3 regions of the Faecalibacterium sp. BIOML-A1 genome follow, and region 2 is predicted to be linked to each of the others. Evidence: predicted binding sites of a transcription regulator. Region 2 holds the regulator's gene; each other region holds the start of a gene.

Region 1 (3,277 bases), on a different contig from region 2:
AACACCCGGCCATCCTTCAAAAAGACGGCTTCGTCCAGAATGGGCTCGATATCGCCGATGAGGTGGGTGGAAAGAATGACGGTCGCATCCCGGCTGTAGTTGTTCAGGATGGTGCTCAGGATGTAGTCCCGGGCGGCAGGGTCCACGCCGCCAATGGGCTCATCCAGCAGGTAGAGCTTTGCGGCGCGGCTCATGGCCAGGATCAGCTGCACCTTTTCCTTGCTGCCCTTGGAGAGGGTCTTGAGCCGTGCCTTCGGTTCCAGTTCCAGCCGGGCCAGCATTTCGTTTGCCTTAGCGGGGTCAAAATCGGCATAAAATTCGCGGAACATTTCCACCAGCTGCTCCACACGCATCCAGTCCGGCAGCCAGTCGGCGTCCGGCAGATAGGACACGATGGCTTTGGTGTCCGGCCCGGGGGTCATGCCGGCGATCCGGATGCTGCCTGCACTGGGCTGCAGCAGACCGTTCGCCAGCTTGATGAGGGTGGTCTTGCCGCTGCCGTTGGGGCCAAGCAGCCCCACGATGCGGCCAAAGCCGATGTGCAGGTCTACATTTTCCAGTGCGGTCTTATCCTTCTGGTAGCACTTGGTCAGTGCTTCACAGCTCAAAAGTTCATTCATTGCGGTCCTCCTTTGCGTCCCAGTGTTCCAAAAGCGCGGCTGCCTGTGCGGGACTGTAGCCGATGCCGCGCATCTTTTCCAGAAAATCCGACGCCAGCGTCCGGGCGGTGTCGGCGCGAAGCTGTTCGATCAATGCAGTATCCTCCGTAACATAGCGGCCTGCAGTGCGTTCGGTGCGCACCAGCCCTTCCGTCTCCAGCTGGGCAAGGGCCCGCTGCATCGTGTTTGGGTTCACCCCGGCGGCTGCGGCCAGATCACGCACCGAATCCAGATGCCCGCCCGGCGGGTAGGTGCCGGCCAGGATCCGGGCCTTCAGCCGTTCCACAAGCTGGGCATAGATCGGGCGGCTGGCATCAAACTGTTCGCCCATGGTATCATCTCCTTGTCTTGCTGTATTAAGCGCTTGATACAATAATACACGATTTGCTCTGTTTGTCAAGGGAAAAAAGAAAAAACACCATAAAACTGCGGGAAATTGGAAAAAAGTACCCATAAAACACTGCACATAGATGAAAATTTACAATAAATTCAAACAATTTCACATTGCAAAGCTTTTGACAATGTGCTATGCTGAAAAACAGAGAGCTCCGCCCGGAAAGCGGCGGAAAAGAGATTTGGAGGAAAAATAACTATGGCTGACCGCATCGTTCTGAATACCATCTCCTACCATGGCCACGGTGCCATTGAGAACATCGTTCCCGAACTGACCGCCCGCGGCTACAAGAAGGCATTCGTCTGCTCCGACCCCGACCTGATCAAGTTCGGCGTCACCAAGAAGGTCACCGATCTGCTGGAAGCTGCAAACTTTGCCTATGCTGTTTACAGCGAGATCAAGCCCAACCCCACCATCGCCAACGTGCAGGACGGCGTGGCCGCTTTCAAGGCTGCTGAGGCTGACTGCATCGTGACCATCGGCGGCGGCTCCTCCATGGATACCGCAAAGGCCATCGGCATCATCATCAACAACCCCGAGTTTGCGGATGTTCGCTCTCTGGAAGGTGTTGCTCCCACCAAGAAGCACGCGGTGTTCACCATCGCTGTTCCCACCACTGCCGGCACTGCTGCTGAGGTCACCATCAATTACGTCATCACCGATGTGGAGAAGAAGCGCAAGTTCGTCTGCGTGGATACCAACGATATCCCCGAGATCGCCGTGGTCGATCCCGATATGATGTCCTCCATGCCCAAGGGCTTGACCGCCGCCACCGGCATGGACGCTCTGACCCACGCTATCGAGGGCTACATCACCAAGGGTCACTGCGTCATCTCCGATATGTTCCATCTGGAAGCCATCAAGCTCATCAGCCAGAGCCTGCGCGGCGCAGTGCAGAACACCCCGGAAGGCCGCGAGGGCATGGCTCTGGGCCAGTACATCGCCGGCATGGGCTTCTCCAATGTGGGTCTGGGCATCGTCCACTCCATGGCACACGGCCTGTCCGCTCTGTATGACACCCCGCACGGTGTGGCCTGCGCCATCCTGCTGCCGGTGGGTCTGGAGTACAACAAGAGCGTTGCCGGTGAGCGCTACCGCGCCGTGGGCAAGGCCATGGGCGTTGTGGGCATCGATGAGATGAACGATGTGGAAGCCGCCGATGCAACCATCGCCGCCGTCAAGCAGCTGAGCGCAGACGTGGGCATCCCCACAAATCTGCACGGCATCCTGAAGGAAGAGGATATCCAGTTCCTCGCCGAGTCCGCATTTGCAGACGCCTGCCGTCCCGGCAATCCCCGCGACACCAGCGTGGAAGAGATCGTGGAGCTGTATAAGAGCCAGCTGTGATTCCGCTCTGTAAATTCAAGCTGTAATTTTGGGCCCTGCTGTCCTTCGGGATGGCAGGGCCTTTTTCTAAGATGTATCTGAAAACAAAGCAACAGACCGGATCTTCGTCTTTTCAGAGATGCCCGGAGAGCCTGCCGCGTCGCAGAGTGACAAAATTTCTGCACGGCTCTTGTACACAGCGCCCAAAACGGGTACAATCAATGCAGTAAGAAAAAACTGGAAGCGAAAGGAACCTTATGACGCTGAACTTCTATACTCTGAGTGTTATTTATCTTGTATATTCCTTTCTGGGCTGGGTGGCTGAGACGGTAGTCGCGACCATCCGGGGCGGAAGGTTTGCCAACCGCGGTGCGGCGGCAGGCCCGTTCTGCTTTATCTACGGTACCACCGGCGTGCTGCTGGCCGTGAGTTTCGGCGACCTGCGCACCGAGCCGGTCTACCTGTTCTTTGCCTGTATGATGGCGGCAACGGTGATGGAATGGATCACCGCCAAGCTGTTGGAACGCCTGCACCGCCGCAAGTGGTGGGACTATTCCGGCAAAAAATTCAATCTGAACGGCTATGTGTGCCTGCAGTATTCGCTGCTGTGGGGTGCACTGGGCACGGCAAGTGTGCTGTGGGGCAATAATGTGCTGCTGCGGCTGTGTGCGCATATCCCGGTCTGGCTGCTGCGTCCGGCAGTATGGGTCTCGCTGACGGTGGCGGTGCTGGACCAGATCGGTTCGGCGGTGCTGGTGCAGCAGTATGCGGCCCGGCACCCGATGCTGGAGCAACTCAACCAGAGACTGGGGGAGCGGTCAGATACGCTGCGCCGCAGGATCGCGCTTTACATTGAAAAACGCATCCAGTATGCTTACCCGGCTGCGGCCCGGCAGGA
Region 2 (3,277 bases):
TCGCTATTTTGCATAGAAAACTGGGATGCATCATAGGAGGAACGTCGAACTTTGCAATAATTTTGTAAACATTCCGTTTCAGAACGTAGAATCGTTGCATACATTGTGGACGAACAACAGCTAAAAAAGCCCGGATGGGAGCCTTTAAACTGATATATCAATAGCGCAAAAAATGTTCACTCTGATATATCAATTGTTTGCGGCGGTCCCCCGGCACTGGTCTGCGGGCATGGAAATCGGTGCTTCTTCGTCCTTTTGGGGGGTGAAAAAGCGCCGACAGCGACATATTTTGCGCTGCTGCGTGGACTGCGCCCATAGGCCGGGGATAAAAAAGAAAGGCCGCCGTGTCGTTGGACACAGCGGCCTTGTATACAAGTTTCAGTCAGCCTGCGAAGCAGTTTTTTCGGCGTAGAACGCGCGCTTTGCCTTGAAATAGCACTGGGGGCACATGCTCACGTACTGCACATCGTTTTCCAGATCGATGGCCACCTGCTCGCCCTCAAAGACGAATCTGCCGTTCACTCTGCGGCAGTTGCAGATGGCCTTGCGGCCGCAGGTGCAGATGGTTTTCATTTCCTCGATGGTGTGGGCCAGCTCCAGCAGCCGGGTAGAGCCGGGAAAGCCCTTGAGCGAAAAATCTGCCCGCAGGCCGTAGCAGATCACCGGAATGTTCAAATCCACCGTGACCATGAACAGCTGTTCTGCCTGCTGCGCAGTGAAAAACTGGCTCTCGTCGCACAGCACGCAGGCCAGCGGCGCACCGTCAGCGTTGGCCGTGCGCACGGCCTCGAACACGTCCGTCTCCGGCGGGATCAGCAGATCAGCCTTGCGGCGCACGCCCAGACGGCTCACCAGCTCACCGCCGCCCTTGGTGTCCACCTGTGGCTTGAGGATCAGCACCCGCATCCCCTGTTCTTCGTAGTTGTGGGCTACCTGCATCAGGGCGGTGCTCTTGCCGCTGTTCATCGCGCCGTAACGGAAATACAGTTTTGCCATTTGAAAAACTCTCCTTACAGAAAGAACCCTCTCAGCCAAAGCCTGACGGCTTTGCCAGCTCCCCCGATGGGGGAGCTTTTCTGCATCTTCCGGGCAGGCTGTCCTTCGCCGGAGAAGCAGAAACTTTCCCGTCCCCACTCATAAAGCTCCCCTTTCGGGGGAGCTGTCGAGCGTATGCGAGACTGAGAGGGTTCAGCGGCATCTCAGGCTTTGACTGAGAGGGTTCTCTTATTACTTACAATAGGTACGTTCAGTCCTGATTGCGCAGGCGGTAGCCAAGGCTCATCAGGCTGTCGCCCAGATGGACGTTCTCCACCACCACATCGGGATACGGCACAGAGAGGTCATAGTGGGAGAAGTTCCAGAAGCCCTCGATGCCCAGATCCACCAGACGGCCGCTGACCTGTTCCGCACCGTCGCGGGGCACACAGAGCACTGCGACCTTGGGGTGATGCTCGGCACAGAAAGACTCCAGCTCGTCGATATGGCGGATCTGGATGCCGCTGATCTCCTTGCCCACCTCGCTCTGTGCCACATCAAAGGCGGCGATCAGGCGGTAGCCGTTGGTATCGGTGGTGATAAAGCGGCTCACTGCCTTGCCCAGACGGCCGCAGCCGATCAGGATGGTGGGCAGGCGGTCGCCGTTGCCGAACAGCAGGCCTTCCAGAATGGAGAGCAGGTTTTCCACCGAGTAGCCGATGCCCTGCCGGCCATTCACATCGCCGATGCAGTTGAAGTCCTGCCGTACCTGCGAAGCGGTGGTGCCCATCTGAGCAGCCAGCTCGCGGGAAGAAATGCTGTTGATGCCGTCTGCCTGCAGAGAGCACAGATAGCGGTAATATTTGGGAAGACGCTTGATAACGGGAAGCGAAGCCCTTGCAGGAGTGTTCATAGAATACTTTCTCCTTTCGCTCTATCGCAGTACTTGCCGCAGCTGCCTGCTTTACAGATGCGGCACAGAGAAACCCCGATCCGTTTACGGGTTCATATTGCAGATATTACAGTCAATTATTTAAAGTATACTGCACCGATGGAGAATGTCAAATCATTCTCAAAAAATTTTTATGAAATGTTACCGCTTTTTTGCTGCAGCGGGTCTGCATAGCCCGGCACAGGCTGGGGAATGCTGACAGAAAACGCAGGAGGAAAGCATATGAACGATGAAACGCAGCTGACCGACGCGCGTCGGCTGGAAAAAGAAGAGATCGAAGATCTGGGCACGGTCACGCTGGCCCGCGGGGAGCATGTGATCCACTGCCTGACCGTCATCGGCCAGATCGAAGGCCATTCGGAAGCGCCGCAGGGCCAGAAGACCACGAAGTATGAGCATGTCATCCCGCAGCTGGTGGCCGCGCAGGAGGATCCTCGCATCGAAGGCCTGCTGGTGCTGCTGAACACGGTAGGCGGGGATGTGGAAGCAGGCCTTGCGCTGGCGGAGCTGATCGCCAGCGTGTCCAAACCCAGTGCAACGCTTGTGCTGGGCGGCGGGCACTCCATCGGCATCCCGCTTGCCGTCAGCGCCCGGCGCAGCTTCATCGTGCCCACAGCCACCATGACCGTGCACCCGGTGCGGCATTCCGGCGTCATTCTGGGGGTGCCGCAGACCATGCGCAGCTTTGAGCAGATGCAGCAGCGCATCACCGGCTTCGTAGCGGCCCACAGCGGCATGACTGAAAAACGCTACACCGACCTGATGCTCCACACCGGCGAGCTGGTGATGGACATGGGCACCGTGCTGGATGGACGCCGGGCCGTGAAGGAAAAGCTCATTGATGAGCTGGGCGGGCTTTCGGATGCGCTGGCGTGGCTGTATAAAGAGATTGAACGCAAATGAAGGCCGATTTTGTACAACAATAGGTTTGCCATTTCCTTCCCTGCGTGGTACAATAATAAAATCAAATAGTGTGTCTACTACAAACGCGGGGAACAAAGAAACATGGCAACAAAAAAACGTAAAACGACAACACGGCGCGCAGCATCGCGCAAAAAACGCGCAGAACAGCGGCTTCCGGCGGGGCTTGGCACCCTGTTTGCAGGCCTTTTGCTGGTGGTGCTGGCCTTTGTGGAGGGAGATTCGGCATGGAAGGCCCTGCACGATGTGCTGTTCGGACTTTTTGGCTGCGGCAGCTTTGTGCTGGGCACGGCAGTGTGCTGCCTTGCTGTGCAGTATACCCGGGGCGAAGACCTTCTGCCCAAGATCTTCAAGCTGGTTCTGGGGCTGGTGTTTGCCTGCGGCACGGTGATCGTTTTTTCCGATATCCAGCCGCAGGGCATGTCGGCA
Region 3 (3,277 bases), on a different contig from region 2:
TAATCGCCAGCATGCCCACCATGATGGTGAACGCTTACCAGATGAAGCGCCGCTACTACGATAAGCAGAGCATGTTCTTCCACCTGCCCAAGCCCGGCCAGAGCACGGCAGAGCACATCCTCAGCACCTACCGTCCGGACCAGAAGTTCACCCACGAGGAAGCAAAGCTGCTGGATATGTGCCTGCTGGTGCACGCCGACCACGGCGGCGGCAACTGCTCCACCTTTACCACCCGTGTGCTGTCCTCCTCCGGCACCGATACCTACTCCGCAATCGCGGCGGCCATCGGTGCACTGAAGGGCCCCAAGCACGGCGGTGCCAACCTGATGGTGAACCGTCAGCTGAAGGATATCCTCAAGCATGTGGAAAACCCCGAGGACGACGATGAGGTGCGCGAGTATCTGCGCCGCATCCTGCGCAAGCAGGCGGGCGATGGCTCCGGCCTGATCTACGGCATGGGCCACGCAGTGTACACCATCAGCGACCCTCGTGAGGTGGTCCTGAAGCAGCGCGCCCGCCATCTGGCCTACGACAAAGGTTTTGAGGAAGAGTATAATATGCTGTGCAGCATCGAACGGCTGGCCCCCGGCATCTTTGCCGAGGAAAAGGGCAGCACCAAGCCGGTGTGCGCCAACGTGGACCTGTTCAGCGGCCTGATCTACAACATGCTGGGCATCTCTGAGGATATCTACACCCCGCTGTTCGCCATTGCCCGTGTGCCCGGCTGGTGTGCACACCGCGTGGAAGAGGTGGTATTCGCCAACCGTATCATTCGTCCCGCTTACAAGTATCTGGGCGTGCGCCAGAAATATAAGCCGATCGAGGAACGCTGATGAATCCTTCTGTTTTGTTCGTTTTTTTCCTGAGCATTCTGCTGGGCGTGCTGCGCGCGGCAGACCTTGCCTTTGGCACCGATGCCGTCACCGGTCTGTGCGTGGTCGGCTCGGTGTGGTGGCGCTATCTGGCACTGGGTATCGTGGTGCTGGCTGCAGTGCTTGTGGGCCGTACACAGCCTTCCCGCTCGGAAGCGGTGCGTAGCCGCAGGCCGCTGGCCGGTATTCTGGCTTTTGTCGGTGCAGTATGTTTTCTGGCCGCAGCGGGTGCACAGATCGCGCTGGGCGCAGCTTCCGGTCTGGGCGGCTTTGTGCGGTGCATTCTGGAATGCCTGTGCTCCGCGTGGCTCAGCACCATGGGCCGCTGCTGGCTCAGCCCCAACGAGTGGAAAAAGCCCTTTGGCGGGCTGTATCTGGCCGTGGCGGGCAGTCTGCTGTTCTACTGGAACGTGCTGCTGCGCTTTATGGAGAACAGCTCCAGCTGGCACCGCGTGACCCCTACAGCGGCGGTGTGGCAGGCGCTTGCGGCACTGGTGTTTTTGGCAGCGCTGGCCCGGGCGCTGCATGTCCCGCAGCCGGGCAATGGCAAAACACTGTGCGCAGCCGGGCTTGCCGCATTTGCACTTTGCCTGTGCTGGCAGCTGCCCTATGTACTGGTTTTGATGAGCGGCCTGAGCTGGGCCGCACCGGCTGTCTGGCCGGAGATCTTTGCCGGACTGGGCCTTTGCTGCGTGGGCGGCATTGGCGGAGCGTGCGTTACAGCCTGCTTGAACGGGGAAAGCTGACAAAAATGTTGGCACTCTGTTGGCGCAATTGCCGAAAAGCAGGGAATGAAAGGAATTAAAATCGTACAAAAGCAAAAAATGCAGTGAATGTCTTGTTAATTTTTTGGCAGATACTTGAAACTTTCTGCGTTTTGGTCTAAAATAAAGATACCGTGATTTATCCGATTATGGGTAAAATAATTAGGAGGTACTATTAACATGGCTGTTAGAGTTGCTATCAATGGTTTCGGTCGTATTGGTCGTCTGGCTTTCCGTCAGATGTTTGATGCTGAGGGTTACGAGGTCGTCGCAATCAACGACCTGACCAGCCCCAAGATGCTGGCTCACCTGCTGAAGTACGATACTGCTCAGGGTTCTTTCTGCGGCAAGATCGGCGAGGGCAAGCACACCGTCGAGGCTACCGAGGACTCCATCATTGTTGACGGCAAGGAGATCAAGATCTACGCTGTTAAGGACGCAAAGGACGCTCCCTGGGGCGAACTGAACGTTGATGTCGTTCTGGAGTGCACCGGCTTCTACACCAGCAAGGAGAAGAGCATGGCTCACATTCAGGCTGGCGCAAAGAAGGTCGTTATCTCTGCTCCCGCAGGCAACGATCTGAAGACCATTGTCTTCTCCGTCAACGAGAAGACCCTGACCGCTGAGGATCAGGTCATTTCTGCTGCTTCCTGCACCACCAACTGCCTGGCTCCCATGGCTAACACCCTGAACAAGACCTACCCCATCGTCTCCGGCATCATGACCACTGTTCATGCTTACACCGGCGACCAGATGATCCTGGATGGTCCTCAGCGCAAGGGCGATCTGCGCCGTGCTCGTGCTGGCGCACAGAACATCGTTCCCAACACCACCGGCGCTGCTAAGGCTATCGGCCTGGTCATCCCCGAGCTGAACGGCAAGCTGATCGGTTCTGCTCAGCGTGTGCCTGTTCCCACCGGCTCTACCACCATTCTGGTTGCTGTCGTCAAGGGCAAGGACGTCACCAAGGAGTCCATCAATGCTGCTATGAAGGCTGCTACTTCTGAGTCCTTCGGCTACAACGAGGATCAGATCGTTTCTTCCGATGTCATCGGCATGCGTTACGGCTCTCTGTTCGATGCTACCCAGACCATGGTCGCTAAGATCGACGACGACACCTATCAGGTTCAGGTCGTGTCTTGGTACGACAACGAGAACTCCTACACCTCTCAGATGGTCCGTACCATTAAGTACTTCGCTGAGAACTGCTAATCACAGCTCTACGCTCAAAAGTGCTTGAGGTGCCGTGCTGAATGACAACTAGTATTGGCTTTGCTGATACGAACATGCTGTGATTGGTACGACAACAGGATAACGAGTTCAACACCCTTCCTTTTGCGGGTTTCCGTGAGAGGAAGGGTGTTTTTTTGCTGCAAAAAAGCAATGGAACGAGTTCCTTTCTAAAATGAATATGTTGCAACAAAAAAGACGGAATAAAGTACGGAAATCTTAGCCATGATGCAGGCAATGATACAGCTGCAAAGTATTGTACCCCAGAGGAAAAAATGGTAAAATATTTTTAGTGTCAATAAATACATTTACGAAATTGATATTGATGATTCTGGAAATAAAATGTCAATGAATTGCGGCGTAAATCTGTCAAAAACCTGGGCGTAGATGCGTCCGGGCTTTTTCTGATGT

The links. Region 2 encodes Rex, which represses fermentation and respiration genes when NADH is low (regulators of the CRP and FNR family bind a similar motif). Its sites were predicted from a motif close to ATTGTTAANNNNTTAACAAT; they were not measured.
Region 1: a site for Rex is predicted at 1,163-1,182, ahead of fucO (lactaldehyde reductase). Genes of this name have one in related genera too.
Region 3: a site for Rex is predicted at 1,710-1,729, ahead of gap (type I glyceraldehyde-3-phosphate dehydrogenase). Genes of this name have one in related genera too.

Annotation. Positions count from the first base shown of each region.
Region 1 covers NZ_WKZJ01000002.1:210,121-213,397, forward strand. The annotation lists gene GKG36_RS03235 (ABC transporter ATP-binding protein) at 1-620, opposite strand, end outside; gene GKG36_RS03240 (GntR family transcriptional regulator) at 613-990, opposite strand; gene fucO (lactaldehyde reductase) at 1,252-2,400, shown strand; gene GKG36_RS03250 (putative ABC transporter permease) at 2,637-3,277, shown strand, end outside.
Region 2 covers NZ_WKZJ01000003.1:81,697-84,973, reverse strand. The annotation lists gene GKG36_RS04590 (thymidine kinase) at 379-996, opposite strand; gene GKG36_RS04585 (redox-sensing transcriptional repressor Rex) at 1,247-1,888, opposite strand; gene GKG36_RS04580 (ATP-dependent Clp protease proteolytic subunit) at 2,150-2,830, shown strand; gene GKG36_RS04575 (DNA translocase FtsK) at 2,933-3,277, shown strand, end outside.
Region 3 covers NZ_WKZJ01000007.1:10,429-13,705, forward strand. The annotation lists gene GKG36_RS08895 (citrate synthase) at 1-833, shown strand, start outside; gene GKG36_RS08900 (hypothetical protein) at 833-1,618, shown strand; gene gap (type I glyceraldehyde-3-phosphate dehydrogenase) at 1,817-2,848, shown strand.